2 linked regions of the Methyloterricola oryzae genome follow. The protein of the gene in region 1 interacts with the protein of each later gene in a pairwise test. Links are inferred from orthologs where the notes say so. Each region holds a gene or a part of one and is shown in the gene's direction. Other genes may lie near its edges.

Region 1 (6,414 bases):
GCCTCGGGCGGTTTCAAGTGCAGCCATTCGCACCGGCGGCACATCCTGACCAAGAAGACCACCAAGCGTAAGCGTCAGTTGCGCAGCACCGGCCTCCTGCATCCTTCGGATGTGAAGAGCGCCGCGCGCATGCTGCCCTTCGTCTGATCCACCGAGTTAAGAGTTAGAGAGAGAGGGGATATCCCATGCCCAGAGTTAAACGTGGCGTTACCGCTCACGCCCGACACAAGAAAGTCCTGAAACTTGCCAAGGGTTACTACGGCGCCCGTAGCCGTGTCTACCGCGTGGCCAAGCAGGCGGTTATCAAGGCGGGACAGTACGCTTACCGTGACCGCAAGCAGCGCAAGCGCCAGTTCCGCGCGCTGTGGATCACTCGCATCAACGCTGCGGCACGGGAGTGCGGCCTGTCTTACAGCCGCTTCATGGACGGTCTGAAGAAGGCCTCCGTCGAGTTGGATCGCAAGGTGCTGGCCGACATGGCGGTGCACGACAAGGAAGGTTTCGCACAGCTGGTCAAGCTGGTCCAGTCCGCCTAATCAGGCCCTTGTCCCCAGGCAAAAGGCTGCCAACGCAGCCTTTTGCCGTTTTCGACCTACCGTAATGTGAGCAGGCCCGTGACAGCTCCCCTTGAATCGATTCTGACGGAGGCCCGCCAGCAGCTGGCCGCAGCCGACAGTCTGGCGCATCTGGACCAGGTGCGTGTCCAGTACCTGGGCAAGAAAGGGCTGTTCACGGAGCGCATGAAGGAACTGGGGAAGTTGTCCCCGGAAGAGCGCCGCGAGGCCGGGCAGCAGATCAACCTGGCCCGCGACGAGTTCCAGAATGCCCTGGAGGAGCGGCGTGGCGCCCTGGAAGCGCAGGCCCTGCAGGCGCGCCTGGCTAGCGAGACCATCGATGTCACCCTGCCTGGCCGCGGCATCGGCGGCGGCGGGCTGCATCCCGTCACGCTGACGCTGCGCCGCATCTGCCGGCTGTTCCAGAATGTGGGGTTCCAGGTGGTGGAGGGGCCCGAGATCGAGGACGACTACCACAACTTCGAAGCCCTCAATATCCCGGCGTCCCATCCGGCTCGTGCCATGCACGACACTTTCTATTTCGACGCCCATACCCTGCTGCGCACCCATACCTCGCCGGTGCAGATCCGCGTCATGGAAAGCGGGAGCGCGCCGCTGCGTATCATCGCGCCGGGCCGGGTGTACCGCTGCGATTCCGACCTGACCCACACGCCCATGTTCCATCAGGTGGAAGGGTTCCTGGTGGATGAGGACGTAAGCTTCGCCGACCTGCGCGGGATCCTGTACGCGTTCCTGCGCCTGTTCTTCGAGAAGGACATCCAGGTCCGCTTCCGTCCCTCCTATTTCCCCTTCACCGAGCCGTCCGCCGAGGTGGACATCGAGTGCGTGATCTGCGGCGGCGGCGGCTGCCGCGTGTGCAAGCACACCGGCTGGCTGGAGGTGATGGGCTGCGGCATGATCCATCCGAAGGTCTTCGGTTTCGTCGGCATCGACACCGAGCGCTTCACCGGCTTCGCTTTCGGCCTGGGCGTGGAGCGGCTGGCCATGCTGCGCTATGGCATCAACGACCTGCGCATGTTCTTCGAGAACGACCTGAAGTTCCTGCAGCAGTTCCGGGCCTCCTGACCGCCACAACATAACGACAACAAGGTTGCGATATGCGCTTTAGCGAAGCGTGGCTTAGAGAATACGTGAACCCGTCCGTGAGTACGGACGATCTGGTGGCGCAGCTGACCATGGCCGGGCTGGAAGTGGACAGTGTCGAACCCGCCGCCGGGGCGTTCCACGGCGTGCGCGTGGGCGAGGTTCTGGAGGTGCAGCCGCACCCGCAGGCGGACCGTTTGCGCGTCTGCCGCGTGGCGGCGGGTGGTCCCGAGCCCCTGCAGATCGTCTGTGGCGCGCCCAATGCGCGGGTCGGCCTGAAGGCACCGCTGGCGGTGGAGGGGGCCGAGTTGCCGGGCGGCATGAAGATCGGCAAGTCGCAGCTGCGCGGCGTCGATTCCTTCGGCATGCTGTGCTCCGCCAAGGAACTGGGTTTCGAGGACGGTCAGGCGGGGCTCCTGGAACTGGCGGCTGACGCGCCCACCGGCGCGGACCTGCGCGAATACCTTAAACTCGACGATTCCATCATCGAGGTCGACCTGACCCCCAACCGCGCCGATTGCCTGAGCGTGCAGGGCATCGCCCGCGAGGTGGCCCTGCTCAACGGCCTGGACTGGTCGGTGCCGGCGGCGCCGACGGTCAAGGCCGCCAGCGACGGGCAACTGGCAGTGCACCTCAAGGCACCGGAGGCCTGCCCGCGCTACCTGGGACGCCTGATCCGCAACGTGGACCGCACGGCAGAGACGCCGCTGTGGATGAAGGAGCGCTTGCGCCGTTCCGGCGTCCGTTCCCTGGGACCGTTGGTGGACGTGACCAATTACGTACTGCTGGATCTGGGGCAGCCGCTGCACGCCTTCGATGCGGCCAAGCTCGAGGGTTCGGTGCAAGTGCGTCTGGCCCGCGCCGACGAAACCCTGCGACTGCTCAATGATCAGGAGATCACCCTGGATGGGGAAACCCTGGTCATCGCCGACGAGGTTAAGGCCCTGGCGCTGGCCGGGATCATGGGCGGCGCGGATTCGGCGGTGGGCGAAGGCACCCGGGACATCTTCCTGGAGTGCGCTTTCTTCGCGCCCCTCGCCATCATGGGCAAGGCGCGCCGCTACGGCCTGGCCACCGATTCGTCCCACCGCTTCGAGCGCGGCGTCGATCCGGAGATGCAAACGCGGGCCATCGAGTACGCCACGCAACTGATAGTGGACATCTGTGGCGGCGAAGCCGCGCACATCGTGGAGGCGCTGGCGGCAGAACACCTGCCGGAGCGCGCGCCGGTCCAACTGCGCAGCGCCCGCGTCGCCAAGCTGCTGGGCATCGTCATTGCCGACGACGAAGTCGAAAGCATCCTGCGTCGCCTGGGCATGCAGGTGCAGAGGCAGCCTGCGGGCTGGCAGGTGACGCCGCCGGGCTTTCGCTTCGACATCGCCATCGAGGTGGACCTGATCGAGGAGATCGGCCGCGTCTACGGTTACAACCGCCTGCCCAGGACCGATGCCGCGTCCCACATGGAACTGCGCCCGGTGTCCGAGGCCGTGGTGGATATCGAGCGCATCAAGGACCTGCTGGTGGACCGGGGCTACCAGGAGGCCATCACCTACAGCTTCGTGGATGCCGCCACCCAGCTCAAGATCGAGCCGGAGCTGGAAGTCATCCCGCTGCAAAATCCCATCTCCTCGGAACTGGGCGTGATGCGCACCGGTCTTTGGTGCGGCCTGCTGGATGCGGCCTTGAAGAACCTGAACCGCCAGCAGACGCGGGTGCGTCTGTTCGAGGCGGGCCTGCGCTTCACCCGCCGCGAGGGCGCCATCGTTCAGGAAAAGTCCCTGGCCGGCCTGGTTCTCGGCGATGCGCGCGAGGAGCAATGGGGCGAGGCCACGCGCCGCGTCGATTTCTTCGACCTCAAGGCCGATCTGGAGGCCATCCTGCGCCTGACGGGACATGAAGGCGATGTGGTCTTTGTCGCTGGGCAGCACCCGGCCCTGCATCCGGGGCAGTCGGCGCTCATTACGCTCGGCGGGGAAAAGCTGGGCTGGGCTGGCATGCTGCATCCTTCGCTGGAAAAAGAGCTGGGTTTTGACTGCCGGGTATTTCTGTTCGAGCTGGATCAGGGTATCTTGCTGTCGCGCGAGGTGCCGGCATTCAAACCCTTGTCGCGCTTCCCGCAGGTGCGGCGCGATCTTGCCGTGATCGTCGACGAGACGGTGAAGGCGGCGGACGTGGCGGCTTGCGTGCAGGGCTGCGCCCGGGATCTGATCCGGCAGGTGTTGCTGTTCGATGTCTACCAGGGGCCCGGCATCGAGGCCGGCAAGAAGAGCCTGGCCCTGGGCCTCGTGCTGCAGGATGATGCCGATACCTTGACGGATGCGCGGGTGGATGCGGTCATGACCGCGGTCGTGGCCGAGTTGGTCAATGTCTTTAATGGAAAATTGAGGGATTGAACTTATGGCCTTAACCAAAGCCTGTCTGGTGGAAAAGCTGCTGACGGAACTTGGGATGAACAAACGGGACGCCAAGGTTCTGGTGGATCAGTTTTTCGAAGAGATCAAAACAGCCCTGGAAGAGGGCAGGGCGGTGAAGTTGTCCGGTTTCGGCAACTTCGACCTGCGCGACAAGCGCCAGCGCCCTGGCCGCAATCCCAAAACCGGCGAGGAAATTCCCATCACCGCCCGCCGCGTCGTCACCTTCAAGCCGGGACAGAAGCTGAAGGTGCGCGTCGAGTCCCATTCCGCGTCGGCTTGACGCCCCTGGCATCCAGGTTTCGCTTGCTTCGTGAAGAGACAACCGTGGCGCATTGGGGCAGCGGCTATCCGGGCCTGAGGCTGGCTCCATGATACGGGCTGGTATAGTCGGCGGCACCGGTTATACCGGGGTCGAACTGTTGCGCATCCTGGCGCTGCACCCGGATGTCCGCTTGGCCGCGGTGACCTCCCGGGCGGATGCCGGCAAGCGGGTGGACGAGGCCTATCCCAACCTGCGTGGTTATGTGGATGCCGTATTCCGAGCGCCGGATGCTTCGGCCCTGGCCGAGTGCGATGTGGTGTTCTTCGCCACGCCCAATGGCACGGCCATGCGCATGGCGCCGGAACTGGTCAGCGCAGGCAAGAAGGTCATCGACCTGGCGGCCGATTTCAGGCTGTCCGATCCGGCCGAGTGGGCGCGGTGGTATGGCGAGCCCCATGCTTGTCCGGACCTGTTGGCCGAGGCGGTTTACGGTCTGCCCGAGGTCAATCGCGAGACGATCCGCAACGCGCGCTTGATCGCCTGCCCCGGCTGCTATCCGACTTCGGTGCAGCTGGGCCTGCTGCCACTGGTGGAGGCCGGGCTGATCGAAATGGATCACCTGATCGCGGACGTGAAGTCCGGCGTCAGCGGCGCGGGCCGCAAGGCCGAGATCCCCATCCTCATGAGCGAGGCGGGCGAGAGTTTCAAGGCCTACAACGTGGCCGGGCACCGCCACCTGCCGGAAATCCGCCAGGGTCTGGCGCGAGCGGCCGGGCGGGAGGTGGGCCTGACTTTCGTTCCGCACCTGGTGCCCATGATACGCGGCATCCACGCGACGCTATACGCACGCATGACCGGCGAGGCCGGTGATCTGCAAGCCCTGTTCGAGGCCCGCTACCGCGACGAGCCCTTTGTGGATGTGCTGCCGGCGGGCTCCCATCCGGATACGCGCAACGTGCGCGGCGGCAATCGCTGCCAGATTGCTGTTCACCGACCTCAGGGTGGTGATACTGTGGTGGTCTTGTCGGTGATTGACAATCTGGTCAAAGGCGCCGCCGGACAGGCCGTGCAGAACATGAACCTCATGTTCGGTCTGGCCGAAACCACCGGGCTTCGCGCCATCGGCCTCTATCCTTGACCTTCGAGCCAGTCGCGGGCGCAAGCCCGGCCTCTTCTGGAGGGCACCCATGAATGACCGCAGCGCCGTGATCTCCGCCCTGACCACCCTTCGCGATTATGTGCGTTGGGGAGCCAGCCGTTTCAACCAGGCCAAGCTGTGTTTTGGGCATGGTACCGTCAACGCCATCGACGAGGCCGCGGCCTTGGTGCTGCACGCCATCCACCAGCCGCACGATCTGCCCGCCGGCTATTTCAACTGTGTCCTGAGCCTCGAGGAGCGCGAGGACGTGCTGAATTTGCTGCAGCGCCGCATCGAAGAGCGCTTGCCCGCCGCCTACCTGACGGGGGAAGCCTGGTTCGCCGGCCTGGCTTTTAAGGTGGACCCGCGGGTGCTGGTGCCGCGCTCGCCCATCGCCGAGTTGATCGAGCAGCGCTTCAGCCCCTGGATTGGCGAGCCGGAGGCGGTCGAAGACATTCTTGACCTATGCACGGGCTCGGGCTGCATTGCCATCGCCTGTGCCTATGCGTTTCCGGATGCCGACGTCGATGCGGTGGATATCTCCGCGGATGCCCTGGACGTGGCAGCCAGCAACGTGGAGCGGCACGAGGTGGAAGACCAGGTCAGTCTGTACCAGGGCGATCTGTTCGCAGCCTTGCCGGAAAAACGCTACGACATCATCGTCAGCAATCCGCCCTATGTGAACAGTGAGGAGTGGGAAGGACTGCCGGCGGAGTTTCATGCCGAGCCGAAGCTGGGCCTTGAGGCCGCCGATAATGGCCTGGCGGCCGTAAAACAGATCCTGCGCGAGGCAGGCGAATTTCTCAAGCCCGAGGGAATCCTGGTGGTGGAAGTGGGTAGCAGCGCCGAGGCGCTCGAAGAGGCCTACCCGGAAGTGCCGTTCTGTTGGCTGGACTTCGAACGGGGCGGCGATGGGGTGTTCCTGTTGACGGCGGAGCAGCT
Region 2 (12,855 bases), on another replicon or contig:
GTGAGCCGAATGTTGCGTTCCTCAACATTGGTATCCCGGGTCCTGTGTTCATCCGCAAGGAGTCCTACATCGGTGGGCAGCTGGTGCCGCGTTCCGTCCGTCTGGAAATCGGCAAGACCTACGAGTTCAAGGTGGTTCTGAAGGCTCGTCGTCCTGGCGACTGGCACGTTCACACCATGATGAACGTCGAAGGCGGTGGTCCGATCATCGGCCCCGGCAAGTGGATCACCATCGACGGTTCTATGAGCGACTTCAAGAACCCGGTGACCACCCTGACCGGTCAGACGGTTGATCTGGAGACCTACGGCGAGAGCAACATTGCCTTCTGGCACGTGTTCTGGGCCGTGTTTGGTGTCGCTTGGATCGTGTACTGGATCCGTCGTCCGGTATTCCTGCCGCGTATCCTGCTGGCTGACGCTGGCCGCGCTGACGAGCTGATCTCTGGCACCGACCGCAAGGTGGCGATGGCCTTTGGTGCCGCGACCATCCTGATCGTGGTCATGTCCATGAGCGCAGCCAACAGCAAGTACCCGATCACCATTCCGCTGCAGGCTGGTACGATGCGCGGCATGGTTCCGATCGAGGACAAGAAGCCGACCATCGCTGTTAAAGTTGAAGATGCAAGCTACCGTGTGCCTGGCCGCGCCATGCGCATGAAGCTGACCATCACCAACAATGGCAGCAGCGCCGTGCGTCTGGGTGAGTTCTACACCGCTTCCGTGCGTTTCCTGGATTCCAGCGTCTACAAAGACACCTCTGGCTATCCGGAAGACCTGCTGGCTGAAGACGGTCTGAGCGTGTCTGACAACTCTCCGCTGGCTCCGGGCGAGACCCGCACCGTGGAAGTACAGGCTTCTGACGCCGCTTGGGAAGTCTATCGTCTGGCCGACATCATCTACGATCCGGACAGCCGTTTTGCTGGTCTGCTGTTCTTCTTCGACGCAGCTGGCACCCGTCAGATCGTACAGGTCGACGCTCCGCTGATCCCGTCCTTCATGTAAGGCGGGTTGAGCCGCCGCCGCAAGAGCGGCGGCTCAAGAAGCAATTGGCCTAATGGTCAAAAGCCCCTGGTGGATTTTCCATCAGGGGCTTTTTTAATTGGCTTCACGGACGCCGCAAACTGCGGTAATTCACCGAGGTATTACTTAGCCTTGGCTGGCTTTACCTCAATGGTGGTAGCTGACATCGTGTATTCCACGGTGGCCTTGCCCCCCTTCTGCAGATCGCCTTTCACGGTGGTATTGCCGGCCTTGGCTATTTCCCATTTTTCCTTGCCTTTCTGAATTACGATAGCGCTGTCCGTTATGTCCAAGATCGGACCCGTCACTTGGTAGGTCTTGCCTGCCATTACTGGAAAGGATACAGCCAGAGCCGCCAGCACGGACGAGGCGAGTAGGGTTGCTTTCATCGCAGAAACTCCTTGTAGATCCATAATGAAGGAAATCTGACGATACGGCTTTGCCGACCCATGGGCAAGTTATTCCTGATTATCGCCCCACGACCTTACAGTTCCTTACTGAACCGAGCTACGGTGTCGGCACGCAGCGGGGGCCAGGCGGAAGCTTCAACGAGGAGGTGCGAAAGGGCCGCTTGCCCCATGCGCTCCCAATTGAAATTCGGCTGACACAAAAATTCGGCGTTGACATCTTCCGCCAACACGGTGATGGCGATCAGATTACCGATTTCACGATCCGTGAAAGCGGTGAATGCGTCGGGGCTGTGGTGGTTCTCGATGGCCCTGACAATGTTTTCAGGCAAATACCAATAGCGCGCAAATACACTACCAACGCGCGCGTGGTCGGTGTTGTAGCATTGGTATTCCAAGTCGGCGAGGCTGAAATCGGAAGACTCGATACTTTGCCGAAACACCTGGAGGTAGTCGGACTGCTGCTGCATCAACAACAAGATGCCGCTATCATGAAAAAGGCCCATAAGAAAGGAAAGATCCCCGTCGAGGCCCAATTCCCCGGCTAGCATGAGCGCAAATGTCGCATTGCGCGCAGTATCTTCCCAAAAGCCTTCCATGCCAGGCATAGGTTTGAAGCTGCGGGAGAGTGACAGCGCCCTTACCATATGCAGGGTCTTACGGATGCCAACCATGACGATGGCTTCTTCCACGGAGGTGACTTTACGGCTGAGGCCGTAAAACGGCGAGTTCACCATCTTTAGCAACGAGGACGCCAGGGTTACGTCGCCACTTATGAGGAGCGCGATCGCTTTCAGATCGGGTTCCGCTTTTGACATTTCGGCCATGATTGGCGCAATCAAATGCGGCTGCGGCGGGAAAACGATGCCGCGCAATGCAAAATCCAAGGCCGGATCTTTAGCCTGGTGAGTCATTGTGTAATAGGAACTGCTGCCGATGTTATTGCAAGCATAGCAGCAAGGGACACAGCCCGTAGGGAAGGCAGGCGGACACAGAATGAAGAGTCTTTATTCAATGCCGGCGGCAGAGTAAACTATCAGGCTAAATCAACATTGTGCGGGTTCAGGCGAGCGGGTCTCTCGAATGTCTGTTGGCTGCCACGTAGCGATGTCAACCGGATTTGCGATGATTGGAAACTTGCCGATCGTCGATGTGCGCGGCCATTGGGTAGCGCGGTCTACTCATGAATAACGGCCGCATGGTATTTCATTTTTTAGGTGGTATATGTATCAAGCTTTGACAGTGCTTCACGTTCTGATCGCACTTGGGATCATCGGTCTGGTCATGCTGCAACAAGGGCGCGGCGCGGATGCCGGGGCCGGTTTTGGCGGCGGGGCATCCAATACGGTTTTCGGTGCCCGCGGGTCGGCTTCTTTTCTCTCGCGAACCACCGCCATTCTAGCCGCTGTCTTTTTTACCTCGAGTCTTCTGCTTGCTTACGTTGGAGACAATCAGGATAATAAGGCGGATGACCTGATGGAAGCTCCTGCGTCGAGCGCGGCACCACAGGATTTGCCGCCGGCAGCGCCTGCGGCCAACAAAGCCCAAGAATTGCCAGAGCAAAAGAGCGACGTTCCTCAGGCTCCGCAATAAACAGGACGCTTTCGATTATTCGAGCCGATGTGGTGAAATTGGTAGACACGCCATCTTGAGGGGGTGGTGACGAAAGTCGTGTCGGTTCAAATCCGACCATCGGCACCAATTGGCGATAGCGAGAACCACGCATCGCATCCATCGCGGCCCGCGCACCGAGTGTGACGGGCCGTTTTCCGTTCCAAGCCAAATCTCAATCCAGTTACTGTTCCGTTATGGAGTTCTTCCTGCACCATGTGGACGGCCGCGCCCGGCGTGGTGAATTGCGCTTTGCGCGGGGAGTTGTGGCAACCCCTGCATTTATGCCGGTCGGCACCTATGGCACCGTCAAGGCCATGACGGCGGAGGAACTGGAGTCGCTCGGCGCGGAAATCATCCTCGGTAATACATTTCACCTCATGTTGCGACCGGGCACCGAGGTAATCCGCGCGCATGGCGACCTGCACGATTTCATGCACTGGAGTCGGCCTATTTTGACGGATTCGGGTGGTTTCCAGGTCTTCAGCCTGGGCGCGATGCGCAAGATCACGGAAGCCGGGGTCCGTTTCCGGTCCCCGGTCGATGGCAGCCTTGTTTTCATGGGCCCCGAGGAATCAATGGCGGTTCAGCGGGCCTTGGGTTCCGATGTTGTCATGATCTTTGACGAATGCACCCCGTATCCTGCGACACATGAGGAAGCAAAAACCTCCATGGAGCTTTCGCTTAGGTGGGCCGAGCGCAGCAAGCATGCTCATGGAGACAATCCAGCGGCACTGTTTGGCATCGTCCAAGGCGGCGTCTATGAGGATCTGCGTGAGACATCCGCGGAGTCCCTGCAGCAGATTGGATTTGACGGGTACGCGATCGGTGGGCTGTCGGTGGGCGAACCCAAGGACGATCGCCAGCGGGTGTTGAGGGCTCTGGTTCCGCAGCTGCCCGCTGACAGGCCGCGCTATCTCATGGGGGTGGGAACTCCCGAAGATATCGTGGAGGCCGTTTGCTGTGGTATCGACATGTTCGACTGCGTGATGCCCACCCGCAATGCGCGCAATGGACACCTTTTTACTCAAAACGGCGATATCCGCATTCGTAACAGCCAATATCAGAACGATACCCGGCCCCTGGATGAAGCCTGCAGTTGCTATACCTGCCGGCATTACAGCCGCGCCTACCTGAAACACCTGGATAAGTGTCGCGAAATGTTGGGGGCCCGGCTCAACACGATACATAACTTGTATTACTACCAGCAGTTGATGCATGGCCTCAGGGAGGCTATCGCGGGTGGCGAGCTGGACACGTTCGTCACGCGCTTTTACAGCCAGCGCAGCAAATCCACTGGGATTGTGTAATAATGCCCGGCTTTAAGTGAACCAGAATGAGAATGTGCTCATGAGCTTTTTTATCTCCGATGCTTACGCGCAGGCCGCGCCTGCGGCACAGGATCCGGGTCTTGCTGGCCTGATCTTTCCAATCGCCATTCTGACGGTGTTCTTTTTCCTGTTCGTTTGGCCACAACACAAACGTGGACGTGAACACAAGAAATTAGTTGCCTCAATTTCCAAAGGAAACGAGGTGGTTACGAACGGCGGCGTTCTGGGCAAGGTTGTTGATCTCGATGACAACTTCGTGCAGTTGGAAGTGAGCGAGAACGTGTTCATCCACGTTCAGCGCCACGCGATCGCGTCCTTGATGCCCAAGGGCACTTACAAGACCAAGAAAAAGGTAGAAAAGGCGGCCTAGGCAGTCCCCTCCACCGTCGCGCAAACACGATACGAATTCCGTAGCACAGGCAGTCAACAATGCGAAACCGCTATCCCGTTTGGAAAAACCTGCTTATCCTGGCCATTCTGGCCTTGGCGGTGATTTATTCCTCTCCCAATCTGTTCGGCGAGGATCCTTCGGTTCAGCTATCGCCGAATCGGACCGTCAAACTGGAGCAGGCCACCGTGGTGCAGGTCGAGAAGTTGCTTGCCGATGCCGGGGTTAAGCCAAAGTCCATCGAACTGACGAACGATAGGCTCCTAGTCCGTTTCAGCGACACGGACGGACAGCTGAAGGCGGAAGACGTGCTGAAAGGTGCGATGGGTAACAATTACACGATCGCGCTCAATCTCGCGCCGGCGACCCCTGCCTGGCTAAGAGCCATCAATGCCCAGCCCATGTACCTGGGTCTGGACTTGCGCGGCGGTGTCCACTTTCTGCTTCAGGTGGACATGGATGCGGCTGTCAAGCAGGCTGAGGAGCGCTACGCTGAGGACATCCGCGCAGTCTTGAGAGAGAGTAAAGTCCGCTATTTGTCGGTGGAGCGGACCAACAACTACATCGAGGTCAAGTTTCAGGACGCAGGCACGTTGGGACAAGGCAAGGACGTCGTCAAAAAGGAACTGCGCGGCCTGCAGCTTGACACCGATCCCAGCGCCAACCTGCTGAAGGCCAAGATGTCGGAGCCGGAGATTCGGGAGGTCCGTAAGTTTGCCGTTGCGCAGAACATCACGACCCTGCAGAACCGCGTCAACGAGTTGGGCGTCGCGGAGCCGGTGATTCAGCGCCAGGGCGAGGATCGCATCGTGGTCCAGTTGCCGGGTGTTCAGGACACGGCACGGGCGAAGGAGATCCTTGGCGCCACGGCCACGCTAGAGTTTAGGCTCGTTGATTCCGAACATGCCGTTCCAACTGACGGCAAGGTTCCATTGAATTCAAGACTTTACTATGACCGTGGTGGCCGCCCGGTTCTGTTGCAGCGCAAGATCATCGTCACGGGCGACCAGGTGGTGGATGCCTCGTCGGGGCTGGATTCGCAATCCGGCTCTGCGGCAGTGTTCATCAATTTGAACAGCACTGGCGCCAAGAAGATGGCGGATACCACCAAGGACAATATCGGCAAGGCCATGGCCGTAGTGTTCATCGAAAACAAGTCCGAGACCAAGGAGGTCAACGGCAAGAAGATCACCACCAAGCGTAAAGTGGAAGAGGTGATCAACGTAGCCACAATCCGCGACCGTTTCAGCAAGCGTTTTCAGATCACCGGCCTGGATAGCACGAACGAAGCGCGCAATCTGGCGCTGCTACTGCGGGCGGGCGCACTGGTCGCACCCATGGACATCGTGGAGGAGCGCACCGTTGGTCCCAGCATGGGTAAGGACAACATCCAGAAGGGCATTCATTCCAATGTCTACGGCTTCCTCGCCATCGCGGCGTTCATGATCATGTATTACCGCGTGTTCGGGGTGTTTTCCATCGTGGCCCTGGGCATGAACGTGGTGTTGCTGGTCGCCGTTCTTTCCATGCTGCAAGCGACCCTGACCCTGCCGGGCATGGCGGGTATCGCGCTCACCGTAGGTATGGCCATCGACGCCAATGTACTGATTAACGAACGTATACGCGAGGAGCTTCGCAACGGTGTATCGCCGGCCGCCGCCATTTTTCTTGGCTATGATCGCGCCTTTGCAACGATCCTGGACACCAATATCACCACCTTGATTGCGGGTGTGGCCCTGTTCCTTCTGGGTTCAGGTCCAATCCGCGGTTTCGCCCTGGTTTTGTGCATCGGTATTCTGACATCCATGTTCAGTGCCGTGCTCGTATCCCGGATGCTGGTGAACCTGACCTACGGTTGGCAGCGCAAGCTCACCAAGCTCGCAATCTGACCGCCGCAAAGTTTTTCGAGGATCCCCGAATGGAATTTTTCAAGATCAAGCGCGATATCCCTTTCATGCGCTACGGTCGTATCACGACCACCATTTCCTTGCTGACCTTCATTCTGGCTGTTCTGGCGCTGTCTGTGCGTGGCCTGAACCTGGGACTGGATTTTACCGGGGGTGTCCAGATCGAAGTCAGTTATGACAAACCGGCGGATACTCAGGCCATTCGCGAGATAATCGAGTCTCAGGGCATAGCGGAATCCTCGGTACAGAACTTCGGAAGCACGCGTGATGTACTGATCCGCTTGCCGCTCAATCCGGATGTGAGCAGTGCCAAACTGAGCGATCAGATTTTTGCTGCACTGAAGTCATCGGACCCTGGGGTTGAATTGCGCCGGGTTGAGTTTGTCGGGCCACAGGTAGGCAAGGATCTGTTTGAGAGTGGTGCGCTTGCTCTGCTTCTGGTAGCTGCCGGCATCATGATCTACTTGGCCATGCGCTTTGAATGGCGGTTCGCCGTGGCGGCCATCATCGCGAACATGCACGATATCGTCATCATATTGGGTATGTTCGCGTTCTTTCAATGGGAATTTACCCTGTCGGTGCTGGCGGCAGTGCTGGCGATCCTGGGCTATTCGGTGAACGAATCGGTGGTTGTGTTCGATCGGGTACGCGAGAACTTCCGCAAAATGCGTAAGGCGACGGTTCCCGAAGTTATCGATAACGCCATCACCGCGACCATGTCGCGCACCATCATCACCCACTCCATGACACAGTTGATGGTGCTGGCGATGTTTTTCTTCGGCGGCGAGGCTTTGCACAACTTTGCCCTTGCCCTCACCATCGGCATCGTCTTCGGTATTTATTCGTCAGTTCTGGTGGCAAGCCCCATCGTGCTGTGGCTGGGCGTGTCCAGGAAAGACCTTATGCCGGTGGTTAAGGAAGGGGTTACCGACGATCGTCCCTAAACGCCCGCTGGAAGCAGCGATATCGCGTGACGTGCGGGGCGGTACCAGGCAATTTGAAAAGGCCGCATAAGCGGCCCTTTTCATGCACGGACGTCAATATGCAGTGAGTTCCAGGGACCGCGGGGGAGTCGTGATGCTCAGAGCCTCTGTCGTCAGATTTCTACCAAGGTGCCAATCTCCACTGCCCGATTGGTCGGGATTGCAAAGAAGGTGATCGGGTTGGAAGCGTTTCGGAACATGAAGATGAATATCCGTTCCTGCCAGGCGTTGAGTGCCGGGTTGTCCGAAGGGATCAGGGTTTCACGTCCCAAATAGAAGAGGGTCCGCGGTAGGTCCAATTCCAGGCCGAAGGTCGACGCCAGTCCTAGTGCATGCGCAACATTGGGGGTTTGGGTGAACCCAAAATGTACCGTGATCCTGAAGAAGTTCTGTCCCAGGTCTTCTATCTCCAGTCGCTCTTCCGCTTGAACATAGGGAATGTCATCTGTCATCACGGTGAGGAGGATGACTCTTTCATGCAGGATCTGGTTGTACTCCACATTCTGCAATAGGGCGTAGGGCATGCTGATGTGTCGGCTATACAGGAATATCGCCGTTCCAGGGACGCGGGGCACGGGGGAAGCCTGGATATCGCGCAAGAATTGTGTGAGAGAAACTGAATTCCTTTGAAGGTGCCAAATCAGAGCCTGCCGGCCCTTCTTCCAGGTTGTCATCAGCACGAACAGAAACGCTCCGATCAGAAGCGGAAACCATCCGCCTTCCAGCACCTTGATGGCATTAGCCGCCAGGAAGGCCAAGTCCACGCTAAGAAATACCGCAAGAAACATTCCGGCGATGCGCGTTGACCATTTCCAGACGTCCAAGGCGACGATGAAGGCGAGGCTGGTATCGATGGCCATGGTGCCCGTGACCGCGAATCCATAAGCGGACGCCAGTTCGGTGGACGATTGAAAGCTCAATACCAGGCCCAGGACGGCGATCAGCAAAAATTTGTTGACCGCGGGCGCATAGACCTGGCCCATCTCGGAGGCGGAGGTGTGTACGAAGCGCTGGCGGGGTATATAGTCCAGTTGCACCGCTTGGCGTGTGATGGAAAATGCGCCCGAAATGACGGCTTGGGATGCGATCACGGTGGCGGCCGTGGAGAGGGCGATCAACGGCAGCAAGGCCCAGTCCGGCGCCAGCAGAAAGAATGGATTTTTGATTGCTGCCGGGTTCTTGAGAATAAGGGCTGCCTGGCCTAGGTAGTTTAGAAGGAGGGCAGGCATTACAAAGACCAGCCAGGTAATTTGGATGGGTCTTCTACCAAAGTGCCCCATGTCGGCATACAGCGCTTCCGCGCCGGTCAGTGCGAGGACGACGGCGCCCAGGGCGAGGAAGCCGTGCCACCGATTCTCCAGAAAGAAGTCAAAGCCAAATTTCGGATTGAGGGCTTCGACTACCCCGGGGTTCTCCAGCAGACCGCGCGCCCCGAGTAGGGACAGGCAAAGGAACCAGATCATCATGACCGGACCGAAGAAGGTGCCGACTCGTTCCGTGCCTTTCTTCTGGAACAAGAAGAGAGCTGTGAGTACGCCCACGGCCAGAGGAAGCACGTATGGATGCAAGGCCGGTGCGGCGACTTCCAGGCCCTCGGCTGCGCTCAGTACCGAAATGGCCGGCGTAATGATGCCGTCCCCGTAAAACAGCGCCGCACCGAACAAACCCAGCGTGGTAATCACTGCACGCTGCTGCGAGCGGTGGCGGTTGCGCAGCGCCAGGGCCATCAATGCCATGATGCCACCCTCGCCCCGGTTGTCGGCCCGCATGACGAATACAATGTACTTGAGGCAAATGACCAGGATCAGTGACCAGAAGATGAGGGAAATCGCTCCGTAGACGGTGCCGGTGTCCGGAGTTAGTCCATAGCTCTCATTGAAGATTTCTTTCATGGTGTAGAGCGGACTGGTGCCTACATCGCCATATACAACGCCGATTGCGCTGATGCATAGCGGAATTAGGCTGGTCTTCTTGCTTTCGCGGGTGGGCTTCATGGCGCTCCACGGTCAGTGCTGTAACTCGAGCCCGAATGTGACAGGGTGTGTGTCAATGTGGAAATGCTCCATTCGTGCGTTAGCCAAGGCGCGTATGGTATACAGGAATCACAATGGGTTCCACGCCTCCCGGTTAGCGTTGCCTAAATTTTCACCCTTGACCGCGGATTGCACGGCAAGATTTATGGCAACCTTATCGATTGGCAAGCGATGAAGGGTTTGGATAGTGCTGGCGACGGCTTGTGTTCGCATAAAACCGTCTGCGCGATTTCTTGAAATTTGAAACGAAAGGTGATTGCGAAAATGCATTTGAAGTGGATGGTCTTCTGGTCCATTGCGTCCCTGCTATTCCCGATGGATTTATGGGCGGTTGAACCCAGTGGCTTCGTGCCGTTTGACCTAACCGATCATTGGGTGGGCTATGCGGCGCTGGCAGTGTTCGCCATCGCTTATGTGCTGGCGATGCTAGAAGACGCCACCATGCTGCGCAAGTCCAAACCTATGGTGTTTGCTGCCAGTGTCATCTGGGTGCTGATCGCGGTCGTGTATGTTTCGAAGGGAATGCAGGAGGAATCTGGAAAGGCTTTTCGGGTTACTTTGGAAGGTTACGCCGAGCTTTTCCTCTTCATCCTGGTTTCGATGACATACCTGAATGCCATGGAACAACGTGGCGTCTTCGAGAACTTGCGCATATGGCTACTCAGCAAGGGCTTCGGGTACCGCAAGTTGTTCTGGATCACTGGTGTTCAGTCGTTCTTCCTTTCCTCGGTCTGTAATAATTTGACAACAGCCTTGCTGATGGGGGCTGTGATCATGGCGATGGCAAAGAAGAATCGTCGGTTCGTCACCATCGCATGCGTGAACATCGTGGTTGCCACCAATGCGGGTGGTTCATTCAGCCCTTTTGGCGACATCACGACGCTATTGGTCTGGCAAAGCGGCGTAGTGCCTTTTGCACATTTCTTTAGTTTGTTGATTCCTTCTATTGTGAACTTCTTGGTTCCGGCTGCGATCATGCACTTCTGGGTACCCAAGGAAAAACCTGGATCGGCGGGCAAGCCTCAACCCATGCGGCACGGGGCTAAAGGAATCATCGTGCTGTTCCTGCTTACCATCGTCACGTCCGTGTGCTTTGAGAATTTTCTCGGGCTGCCTCCCGCTGCCGGCATGCTGGCGGGTCTCACGTATCTGAGCTTTTTCTTTTTTCACCTGTATAAAGTGCGCGTCGAACGGGGCGGGCAGGTCAAAGAGCAACGTGATGTGGACGCGGAAGACAGCGCTGCAGCGCCTTACGATGCCCTCATCGAGACAAAACAGCACTTCGACGTATTTCATAACGTTTCGCGCCTGGAATGGGACACCTTACTTTATTTCTACGGCGTGATGACAGGCGTCGGAGGCCTGAGCTTCATGGGCTACCTGACGCTGGCTTCCAATTTCCTGTATACCGATCTTGATCCGACCGTTGCCAACATCCTGGTTGGCATCATTTCGGCATTCATCGACAATGGCACCATCATGTTCGCCGTGCTGACGATGGCGCCGGCAATCTCCGAGGGTCAGTGGCTGCTGGTGACCTTGACGGCTGGGGTAGGCGGCAGCCTACTCGCGATCGGGTCGGCTGCCGGGGTCGGGCTGCTGGGACAGACTAAAGGCGCCTACTCCTTTATGTCGCATCTCAAGTGGGCGCCTGTGATTGCTCTAGGCTACATCGCCAGCATCGCCACCCATTTCCTGATCAATGGGCGGTACTTTTAAGGATCGAACTAGGTGGCATCGTTTTTCCCCAAAGCCTCAAGTTGGATGAACTTGCGAAAATCCACGGAGAACTTTAATCCCAGGAAGCGAGCAGTCACCTTCTGGAGTTCGTGGGTTTTGGGGTCATAAAATAACTTGGCCGAGGCATTGCGGCGGTCTTCATAACCGGAATCGGTGGACGCCGTTTCCGTTTGGAAACGATAGATGTGCAGCTTCAGTCCATTCTCCATGGTTTTTTCGGAGGGTTCGCCAAGGCTGGCGACGATTTCTTCGCGCGTGGGACGCTTGGCATCCACTTTTGGCAGATCTTCCGGATTGACCCGCAGTCGCTGTTTGCCCTGGTCGACGTTCCCTTTGCCCAGGGAGCGCAAAGACGCCTCAAGAAAACGTGGCGGAATCATGGCCATGAAAGTGGGCGAGAATTCCCAGCTTTCCAGGCGATCCTTGCGGTTGAATCGCAAGGTGAACACAACATCGCGACCGGTCTCCTGCTGGCCTTTGGCGTTGAGCTTGTGAAAGACCTGCCTCCATTCAGCCCCGCCATTCTCAGTGGCTTTTGAACTGGGCTCTACTTTCGCCAGAGTCAGATAATCATCGCTGTAGAGTACCGGATGCAGAAAATTAAGGGTGAAATGCTGCCCGGCATTCACTTTGAAATTTTCATCGAATTGGCTCAGTTGTGATTTCAGTTCCAACATACGTAGCCATACGCAGCCGCTCAGAGCAGTCGCCAACAAAAGCAGCGCAACTAGCCGAATTGACCTAGGCATGATACGGCATCTGTCAGAGGAGGCTGCCATGTTCAGAGGCGACCCATTGAACGGACGCGTGCGGGCGTAAAATGTATCGGAACGCCCAGCGTACGGCTACACCCAGGTAGAATCGTCGCTGTCATCTGAGGAAAAGCTGTCGTCGCTGGAAAGAAAGGGATCGGACGAATCTTCGCGGTTCCAGTCGGATTGTGATTCCGATCCGTAATAATTGTTGATCACGGTCTGCTCGGTAGGGTGGTCATTGAAGGTTTCGGAGCCCGAACCACCCAATGGCGAATGGTGCCCCAAAAGGCTTTCCAGTCCCTGAAACAGAAAGGAGCCAGCGACGACACCGGCTGCGGTACTCGCCATGCTCCCGAGGAAACTCTGTCCAACCGGGTTTACGGCGGCAGTTGCCGTCGCGCTTCGGGGCATTTGGTAGTTTTGCGCGCCAGGCACAGCGCCCGGAAGCTGAGTCGTTTGCTGAGGCTGCGTCCACGGATTCGCAGCGAGAAATCCGTCTTTGGATTCTTGCAATTGCCGCTGCAAGGCGGCGATTTGTGACTTAGCGGCATTGAGAGCCTGTTCCAGCAAGAGGCTGCGTTGTACCAACAGGTAGGCGGCATCCGGCTGGCGGGTGACCGCCTGATGAATCATGGCGTCGGCTTCTGCAACTTTCTCCGGGACGCTGGCGCGCTCGAGCTG

Evidence for each region.
Region 2: the proteins of pheT (region 1) and secD interact in binary tests that used the Escherichia coli proteins (3 or more experiments, as listed by UniProt). The link is inferred for Methyloterricola oryzae from one-to-one orthologs.

Annotation. Positions count from the first base shown.
Region 1 is NZ_JYNS01000001.1:458,017-464,430, reverse strand. Bases 1,342-4,361 are described here. They hold pheT (phenylalanine--tRNA ligase subunit beta), read left to right. Parts: upstream 1,342-1,672; coding sequence 1,673-4,051; downstream 4,052-4,361. Other genes in these bases: EK23_RS01965 (integration host factor subunit alpha), read left to right, coding at 4,056-4,352; pheS (phenylalanine--tRNA ligase subunit alpha), read left to right, coding at 1,342-1,640. In the rest of the region: rpmI (50S ribosomal protein L35), read left to right, coding at 1-147; rplT (50S ribosomal protein L20), read left to right, coding at 186-536; more of pheS, read left to right, coding at 615-1,341; argC (N-acetyl-gamma-glutamyl-phosphate reductase), read left to right, coding at 4,441-5,472; prmB (50S ribosomal protein L3 N(5)-glutamine methyltransferase), read left to right, coding at 5,522-6,414.
Region 2 is NZ_JYNS01000018.1:57,473-70,327, reverse strand. The notes cover bases 4,248-7,221. They hold secD (protein translocase subunit SecD), read left to right. Parts: upstream 4,248-4,797; coding sequence 4,798-6,645; downstream 6,646-7,221. Other genes in these bases: secF (protein translocase subunit SecF), read left to right, coding at 6,675-7,221; yajC (preprotein translocase subunit YajC), read left to right, coding at 4,388-4,738; tgt (tRNA guanosine(34) transglycosylase Tgt), read left to right, coding at 4,248-4,347. In the rest of the region: bacterial ammonia monooxygenase, subunit AmoB, read left to right, coding at 1-1,001; EK23_RS18195 (hypothetical protein), read right to left, coding at 1,142-1,408; EK23_RS18190 (HDOD domain-containing protein), read right to left, coding at 1,504-2,340; preprotein translocase subunit SecG, read left to right, coding at 2,651-3,019; more of tgt, read left to right, coding at 3,235-4,247; more of secF, read left to right, coding at 7,222-7,607; EK23_RS18155 (potassium transporter Kup), read right to left, coding at 7,760-9,640; sodium:proton antiporter NhaD, read left to right, coding at 9,995-11,398; EK23_RS18145 (hypothetical protein), read right to left, coding at 11,407-12,096; EK23_RS18140 (DUF2076 domain-containing protein), read right to left, coding at 12,265-12,855. UniProt on the Escherichia coli protein: Part of the Sec protein translocase complex. Interacts with the SecYEG preprotein conducting channel. SecDF uses the proton motive force (PMF) to complete protein translocation after the ATP-dependent function of SecA.